One region of the Priestia sp. AB genome, then DNA from elsewhere that is predicted to be linked to it. Evidence: riboswitches for the same ligand, from Rfam matches in the RefSeq annotation. Region 1 holds a riboswitch; each other region holds the start of a gene.

Region 1 (2,203 bases):
TTGTTGATCATAAATTTAGCTTTACGCCAAAAGATATTGCGTTTGTTATTACGTTTGGCTCTATTGCGGGGGCTGTAGTGCAGGTTACGATTTTTGGCTGGATTTTAAATAAGTTTGGTGAAAAAAGAGTGATTTCGTTTTGCTTGATGATGACGGGACTTTTTATTTTACTTACGCTGTTTGTGCACACGTACTGGCTTATTATTGTTGTGACATTCATCGTCTTTTTAGCAACAGATATTTTACGTCCGGCAATCAGCACGCAAATGTCGATGATGGCACAAGACGACCAAGGGTATGTAGCCGGACTAAATTCTGCTTATACAAGTCTTGGGAATATTATTGGACCAGTTGTAGCAGGCTTTCTCTTTGATATAAACATTAATTATCCGTACGTATCAGCTGCACTTGTACTGCTGCTTTGTTTTCTTTTATCTTTAAGAGCAGGGAAGGACAGAAAAACAGCTGTGAGAAATCAAGCGGTTCAAGAGAAATAACCATAAGGAAAAAATGATAGAATTCCTAGGGAATTGAAGACCTCGAGTAGCTTACTGGAGGTCTTTTGATTATTCTTTTAGTAAAGGTGTAAGGTTTACAATGGCACTCAGCCTATAGAGAAGCTTTATTTTATCGGCAAAACAGTGTAATGGTTGCAAATAAAAAAGGTTAATAGTAAACTTTAAACGTAACAAGAATAGTATGGGAGCTTGTGCGGGGCAGGCTGAGAGTACAGGGACGCCTGTTGACCATTTGAACCTGTTGGATAATGCCAGCGCAGGGAATGTGAGTACATACCAAAGCACTTTGCGCATGCAAGGTGCTTTTTTGTCTTTTTTTGCTGTGTTAAAACTAAATGAAAAGAGTGAGAGAATATGGATATTAGTAAAATTTCAGCTCAATTAGAAAAAGTAAGAGATACAAGTCCGCTTGTTCATAATATTACGAATGTTGTGGTAACCAATTTTACAGCAAATGGCCTGCTTGCACTAGGAGCTTCACCTGTTATGGCTTATGCGAAGGAAGAAGTGGCTGACATGGCACGAATCGCCGGAGCGCTTGTCTTAAATATGGGTACACTGACGGCTCAAGAAGTAGAAGCGATGAGAATAGCAGGAAAATCTGCAAATGAAAATGGCGTGCCGGTTATTTTCGATCCTGTAGGAGCCGGAGCGACACCGTTTCGTACAGAAGTAGCACGTCAGCTTGTAGAAGAATTAAATATTGCAGTTATTCGTGGTAACGCTGCTGAAGTTGCGAATGTAGTAGGCGAGTCATGGCTCATTAAAGGCGTTGATTCATTAGAAGGGCAAGGAGACGTCATTGAACTTGCTGAGAAAGCAGCGAACAAATTAGATACAGTGATTGTTATCACGGGTAAACAAGATGTAATCACAGATGGAAACACAACGTATACAGTAGACAACGGTCACCCGTTATTTACGAAAGTGACGGGGACTGGGTGTCTGCTGACATCAATTATAGGAGCTTTCGCTGCTGTAGAAAAAGAATATGTCGAGGCAAGCGTTGCTGCTTTAAGTTTTTACGGAGTGGCAGGTCAAATCGCCGCAGCGAAAAAAGGTGAAGAAGGACCGGGAAGCTTTCAAATTGAGCTGTTAAATCAGCTTCATCTTTTATCTGGGCAGGATATTGAATCATATGCAAGAGTACATCAACGTTAAAAGGAGCCGGAAAATGACAAACGAAGAAATCAAAAAGCTGCTGCAAGTTTATTTTATAATGGGCAGCAATAACTGTACAAAAGATCCGAAAGAAGTGTTGAAAGAAGCAATTGAAGGCGGAGTTACCGTGTTTCAATTTCGTGAAAAAGGCGAGGGTGCCCTAACAGGAGAAGCGAAATATCAGCTTGCGAAGGAACTTCAGCAAATTTGTCAGCAGCACAGCGTTCCTTTTGTTGTGAATGATGATCTTGACTTAGCGATCCGCTTACAAGCAGATGGCGTTCATATTGGACAGGAAGATGAAAAAGCTCATATTGTTCGAGAGAAAATAGGAAAAGGAATTGTAGGCGTCTCTGTTCATAATGTACAAGAGCTGCAGCAAGCGATAAAAGACGGGGCAGATTATGTAGGAATGGGACCTGTTTTTCCTACTTCTACAAAAAAAGACGCAAAAGCAGTGCAAGGTACAAAGTTAATTGAAGAAGTGCGAAACCAGAATATTGACTTTCCAATTGTAGGAATCG
Region 2 (2,203 bases), on a different contig from region 1:
CGAAAAAAGAGGCCCTATTTATCAAGGTCTTCCTACTAGAGAAAAAGACCGTAATAGATGTCCTTTTACTTCTGCAGTAGATTTATACGGATGCGGAGTAGCAGAGGTTTATATTGAAGATCCATGCGCCGGTTCAAGTTTATTAAAGCGTTTGGTTCAATATCAAGAAAGCCGCATTATTCCGCTGCGCATTCGTTCACCTCATATAGAGGGAACGTACAGCGTGCGTCCGGATGTATCAAGAGACGTTCTGCGTTTAGTTGATACTCGATCTGTAAAACCAGTGCCGCCATTTCATACAGTAGAACGCAGAATGGGAGCAATTACAATGGACAATGATGGCTACGGACGTTACAGAGGAGAGGTTCAAATAGCTAAAACGAATTTGCCTGCAAATGCAAATGCTAATGTGAATGTGATTGGGTATGTGATAGAAGAAGATCATGAGCTGCTTTCGTTAGTGAGACCGGGGCAAAAACTTGCGCTTCTTCCTGTCTGAATGGAAAAAGATGTATTTTTAAAGAAGCCGATAGCTAACTAGTAAGCTTATAAAAGTAAAGAGCACACACTGCTTGAAAAGGTGTGTGCTTTTTATTTTACTAAAAAGGAAACTATTTTCATTGCTGAATCATGAACCTTTCTATTGAATAAAACGCTTTACTATGATAAAACTATTACAGGTAAACATATGATAATCGTTTAATTTTATAGAGATACAACGCCACTAGGGGTGCTTTCTAAGCTGAGAGAGACGAGAAGTCTTAACCCTTATAACCTGAACTAGGTAATACTAGCGTAGGAAAGAGGTATTGTAATGGATGTTTTGTATGGTATTTCCTTACGAACTCGTTATAATAATTTTTTGTATATAAACAAAAACACTTCTTTCCTGCGAAAGAAGTGTTTTTTTATGCGTAAAGGAAGGTGTCATACATGGAAGAAACAATTGATTTGCTTGTCAAACAGGTAGAGGAGCGCAAAGGAGAACTAGTCCAGTTATTAAAAACGCTTGTTTCATATAAAACGCCGGCGCCTCCTGCACGGAATTCTCATGAAGCGCAGCGCTACGTAGCGGATTTTCTTAAAAACTGCGGTTTTTCCATCGATATGTGGGATTTATATTGCAACGATCCTATTGTAGTGGGCACGTTAAAAGGGAAAAAATCAGCTGACTATCAAAGCTTAATTATTAACGGGCATATGGATGTAGCTGAGGTACAAGAAAATGAAAATTGGGAGACAAATCCGTTTGAAGCTGTGGTAAAAGACAACATGATAATCGGACGCGGAGTTGCTGATATGAAAGGCGGCTTGGCAGGAGCATTATTTGCAGTTCAGCTTCTAACAGAAGCAGGAATCGAACTGCCGGGAGACTTGATTTTTGAATCCGTTGTAGGAGAAGAAGTGGGAGAGGCAGGTACGCTGCAATGCTGTCAGAAAGGATATACAGCTGACTTTGCGCTTGTTGCCGATACGAGTGATTTACATATTCAAGGTCAAGGCGGAGTGATCACGGGATGGATTACGATAAAAAGCAGTAAAACCTATCATGACGGTACACGCCGAAGTATGATTCATGCTGGAGGAGGGCTGTTAGCTGCGAGTGCTATTGAAAAGATGGCAAAAGTGATCGGAGGGCTGCAAGAATTGGAGCGCCACTGGGCTGTTACAAAAAGCTATCCAGGATTTTTGCCGGGAACAAATACGATTAATCCAGCAGTAATCGAAGGGGGAAGGCATGCTGCGTTTATTGCAGATGAATGCAGGCTGTGGATCACCGTTCACTATTATCCCAATGAATCATACGACCAAGTATCAAAAGAAGTGGAGGAATACATTTTAGCTATTGCAAAAGCAGATCCATGGTTAAAAGATAACCTGCCAACCTTTGAATGGGGAGGCACATCAATGATTGAAGACAGAGGAGAAATCTTCCCGTCATTAGAAATTGATGAAAATCATGCTGGAGTACAGCTGCTTGCAAATACTCATGAACAAATTGAAGGGAAAAAGCCTCCAATCGATGTGTCAACTAGCGTAACAGATGGCGGTTGGCTAGCTGATGCGGGAATTCCGGCAGCTATTTACGGTCCGGGAAATTTAGCAAATGCACATGCTGTGAATGAACAATTAGATATGAATCAGCTTATTCAATATACAAAAGTGATGGTGCAGTTCATTTATACGTGGCTGCATACGCATA
Region 3 (2,203 bases), on a different contig from region 1:
CTTTTGGGGTTAAAAGTTACAAAAACAGTTTCAAACCCTCCTTTTCCAGTATCAATGCTGTTTGTAAACTTGCTCGGTGCGTTTGGGCTTGGTCTTTTTTACGGTAGTTATTATGGAAAGGTTCCGAGTCATGCTTATGATGATTCAATATTTTTAATGATTGGCATTGGGTTTTTTGGTGCCTTTACCACTTTTTCAACGTTCAGTGTGGAAAACGTACAGTTAATTCGAGAAAAATCTTATCGGAAAATGCTGGTGTACGTGGGGATTTCAGCATTTGGAACAGTTGGTTTATTTACAGTCGGTTTACTGGCAGGAACGTTTTTATTTAAGTAAAGAGAACGTTTCTAGTAGGGAAAAACAAAAAGACGGAGAAGTAGAGAATGGATAGAAAAGCAGAAGTTTGGAAGTACATTTTGTTGATTGTAGCTGTTGCAGGTCAGATCATTGGTTTTTTATTTTTATTTATAAATGTTGTGGCGGCATTTATTTTTTACGGTTTTTATATTCTAACTTTTATTATGTTACTCCTGCTGTTTATATGGGATCGGAAAAAGGAAAAAGACAAGGAAGAATTTGACGACTATACCGATTACTAATCATATAAAAAGCAGAATGATGCGGTGCGCCGGACCTCTTACTTAGTAAAGAAGCTTAAAAGATACATCTATAAAAGGAAGAGAGCCGTAAGAGCATAAAGAGATATTGTATTTACATCTAGTTGTGTTATAATTTTAAGTGCGAAAACAAAATCAATAAATAGCAATCACTAGGGGAGCTTTTTGAAGCTGAGACGAATGTATTTCGGACCCTTTGAACCTGATCTGGTTTGGACCAGCGTAGGGAAGTGGCGATCATGTTTACATAACGATGCATGCTAACCACTCTACGTTGTAGAGTGGTTTTTTGTATGTAATAAAGCCCTCTACACAAGATGAGGTGATTGAAATTTCTCTTTATTCTGAATAGAAAGGTTTCGATCATGTGGATATTCCTAAATTTCATGTCATTACAACAGATAAGCAGCCAATCGAAGAGCTTCAAAAAGTTTTAACGGCTATCGCGCCTTTTGCGGGCGCCGTTCATATTAGAGAAAAAGAGAAAACGGCAAAGCAGATTCAATGTTTACTAGAAAGCTTTCCATTTTGTCGCTCTAAAATTATTGTGAATGACCGAGTTGATGTAGCACATGCTTTAAAAGCAAAAGGCGTACAGCTTGCCTATCATAGTTTAGACGTTTCGGTTGTTATAGACGCATTTCCTTCTCTTATTGTCGGAAAATCAGTTCACTCTGTAGAAGAGGCTTTAGAAGCTGAAAAAGATGGTGCTCACTACATTCTATACGGACATATTTATTCAACACATTCAAAAAAAGGATTAAAAAGTCGAGGGGTAGCAGCACTAAAAGAAGTAGTAGATGCTGTGCAGATACCGGTTATTGCCATTGGAGGAATTACACCTGTAAATGCCAAAGAGGTGCTTCAAACAGGAGCACACGGTATAGCTGTGATGTCTGGTGTCATGCTTGCGCAAGATCCCCTCAAAGCGATTAAACAATATTCTCATATATGGACATCTGGAGGTGGAGAAAATGAAGCAGCATTATGATGTACTGTTAATCGGAGGAGGTATAATCAGCTCTTCTATCGCTTATCATTTGTCAAAACAAGGAGCGTCAGTAGCTATTCTTGAACGCAATCAAATTGGTTGTGAAGCTTCAAGTGCAGCCGCTGGTATTTTAGGTGCTCAAGCTGAAATTGATGAAGAAGGTCCTCTTTTAGACCTTGCTATTAAGAGCAGAAGCATGTTTCCTGAATTGGTGAAGGAACTAAAAGAAAAAACGGCCATCGACGTAGAGCTCATTCAAAAAGGCTTATTAAAAGTTGCTGTAACAGAAGAAGATGCACACGTATTAAAGAAAAAAGCCGCTCAGCACCACCGGTGGGATGAACATGTAAGATGGATCGATGTAAAAGAAGCGCGTTTGTTAGAACCCGGGCTCTCTCCAGACATATACGGAGCTATTACAATACCGGGAGACGGCCAGCTAGCTCCGGCTAAGTTAACGCAAGCTCTTGCTCATGGAGCCTTGTATCACGGAGCAGATGTATTCGAATACTGTGACGTTCATTCTCTTATTATGGAAAGTGAAACAGTAAAAGGTGTACAGACGTCCAAAGGCTCTTTTTATGGAGAAAAAGTA
Region 4 (2,203 bases), on a different contig from region 1:
ACCCTGGTGCTTCATTGTTAAAGATACCAAAAATCATCATAATGCCAATAACTAAAAAGATGATAACCGTTACTACTTTAATTAACGAAAACCAAAATTCAGATTCACCAAATCCTTTTACAGAAAGGTAGTTAAGCCCAAACATAATTAATAAAAACAGGGCACTCCATAAAATAGAAGAAGAGTTTGGGAACCAAAATTTCATAATAAGGGCTCCAGCAGATAATTCAGCTGCAATCGTAATAGCCCAGTTATACCAATAGTTCCAGCCGAGAGCGAAACCAAAGGATGGATCTACAAACCGAGACGCATACGTACTAAACGAACCAGCTTCAGGCATATAAGCTGCGAGCTCCGCTAGGCTGGTCATCAAAAAGTAAACCATGACACCAATGATAGCGTAAGCTAAAAGCGCTCCCCCAGGTCCTGCTGTGTGAATTGCTCCACCACTTGCTAGGAATAAGCCGGTTCCGATGGCTCCTCCTAATGAAATCATCGTTAAGTGGCGAGATTTCAACCCACGTTTTAATTCTTGCTGCTCTTGCATAGATAAATACTCCTTTCGAATGTACGGAAAGAGACGGGATAACATAAAAAAAGCCCGCAGTATATGTGCGCGCTTTTAAATCTGAAAACCGCGTCAACCTTCCGTGAAGATAGCTCTTCACACCACTCGCATGATGTGACAGTTCTGTTCCTGTTCGGAGACAGCCCCAGCTTAAATCAACCGAGAAGTGATCTAAACTTCGGCAATTTTTCCTTTCAAGCAACATCCTCAATGTTCTCTGCATTTCCGTTGCTTTACTATTAAAAACTGCGACCTCTACCTCATCGATTAGGATGAGGGTTTTTTATATTCATTTGACATAAAAGAAGTATACCAAATACTAAAACGATTGTCATTATAAAAAATAGATTCAGAAAATAGAAACATCTTTGAAATCTCTCGAATCTATTTTGTTACATATGGTATAATGAATGTTGTCATAATACTACATAAATATCCGAACGTACCACAGGGGGAGCCGCCGTGCTGAGAGTGAACAAATTGTTCAGACCCTTCGAACCTGTTAGTTAACGCTAGCGTAGGAATGTGGGAATAGTAGCATATATTTGCTTACTCCTGTGTAAACCGTTTGATATGAATGATTTTGATATGAATGATTCAAAAACAGGAGTGAGAAACGTGAATAAAGCATTACCTTTACAGGCTAAAATTGAAATAGCTATTTTTGCAGCATTAGCACTTCTACTTGATCTTTTGCCTTCCATTAAGATTGCAACGGCTGTGAGTATTTCGTTCTCCATGGTGCCCATTTTTATTATGTGCTTTCGCTGGGGAGTAAAAGGCGGAGCTCTATCTGGTCTATTATGGGGGCTGTTGCAGTTGGCAACAGGAACGGCTTATATTTTAACAGCGCTACAAACGTTTATTGAATATATTGTGGCTTTTGCTTTTATAGGTTTTGGAGGTATTTTTTCGCAATCTATTAAAACAAATTTAGCTAACAATAACAGATCAAAAGCTTTTGTTTTGATTGTTTTATCCCTTGTTATCGGCAGCTTCGCACGGTATGTCTGGCACTTTATTGCGGGTATTATTTTCTGGGGATCGTATGCGCCAAAGGGCATGTCCGCTCTATGGTATTCTTTTTCAATGAACGGGATTTCAATGGTAGGATCACTAATAGCCTGCTTAGTCATTCTTTCACTATTAATTCCATCCGCATCAAGAATGATTGTAACTAAATCACACTCATAATAAAAAAGACTAAATCTACCAAGATTTAGTCTTTTTTGTCATTTGTCACCTTTGTTTACACAAAAGTGTGTCAGGTTTGATAACATAGTTAGTGAAATATTCAAAAAACTGTTTTATGATAATCACCATATTCAAACGTGATAAGGGATTGATAGCATGCTACAGAAATGGATAACGAGCATAGGTTTAGATATCGGAACAAGCACAACAAAGCTGATTGTAAGCAAGCTGTTAATAGCAAATCAACAAAATCAGTTTACGCTGCCAGGCTGTCAAATTATTGATCGTCGCGTAACGTATGCAAGTTCTATCTATACCACCCCTATGCTAAACGATGTTGAAATTGATGTTCAAAGATTAACGGTACTACTAGAACAAGAGTATAAGAACGCAGGAATCTCATTAGATCAAGTGGAGGCAGGTGCTGTGATCATCACAGGA

What was found. A riboswitch is a leader RNA that binds a small molecule or an ion and turns the genes downstream of it on or off. The one in region 1 is predicted to bind thiamine pyrophosphate.
Region 2: linked by a shared signal. The riboswitch ahead of POF52_RS17465 (acetylornithine deacetylase) and the one ahead of thiM (hydroxyethylthiazole kinase) in region 1 are both predicted to bind thiamine pyrophosphate.
Region 3: linked by a shared signal. The riboswitch ahead of POF52_RS24500 (thiamine phosphate synthase) and the one ahead of thiM (hydroxyethylthiazole kinase) in region 1 are both predicted to bind thiamine pyrophosphate.
Region 4: linked by a shared signal. The riboswitch ahead of thiT (energy-coupled thiamine transporter ThiT) and the one ahead of thiM (hydroxyethylthiazole kinase) in region 1 are both predicted to bind thiamine pyrophosphate.

What each region holds. Positions count from the first base shown of each region.
Region 1 covers NZ_JAQMYN010000003.1:342,940-345,142, reverse strand. The annotation lists gene POF52_RS11405 (MFS transporter) at 1-497, shown strand, start outside; TPP riboswitch at 690-798, shown strand; gene thiM (hydroxyethylthiazole kinase) at 873-1,679, shown strand; gene thiE (thiamine phosphate synthase) at 1,693-2,203, shown strand, end outside.
Region 2 covers NZ_JAQMYN010000005.1:277,028-279,230, forward strand. The annotation lists gene POF52_RS17460 (MupG family TIM beta-alpha barrel fold protein) at 1-499, shown strand, start outside; TPP riboswitch at 717-819, shown strand; gene POF52_RS17465 (acetylornithine deacetylase) at 934-2,203, shown strand, end outside.
Region 3 covers NZ_JAQMYN010000011.1:62,199-64,401, reverse strand. The annotation lists gene crcB (fluoride efflux transporter CrcB) at 1-336, shown strand, start outside; gene POF52_RS24505 (hypothetical protein) at 384-599, shown strand; TPP riboswitch at 762-863, shown strand; gene POF52_RS24500 (thiamine phosphate synthase) at 985-1,608, shown strand; gene thiO (glycine oxidase ThiO) at 1,592-2,203, shown strand, end outside.
Region 4 covers NZ_JAQMYN010000007.1:83,166-85,368, reverse strand. The annotation lists gene POF52_RS20645 (amino acid permease) at 1-547, opposite strand, end outside; lysine riboswitch at 650-834, opposite strand; TPP riboswitch at 1,009-1,109, shown strand; gene thiT (energy-coupled thiamine transporter ThiT) at 1,142-1,762, shown strand; gene POF52_RS20635 (ethanolamine ammonia-lyase reactivating factor EutA) at 1,919-2,203, shown strand, end outside.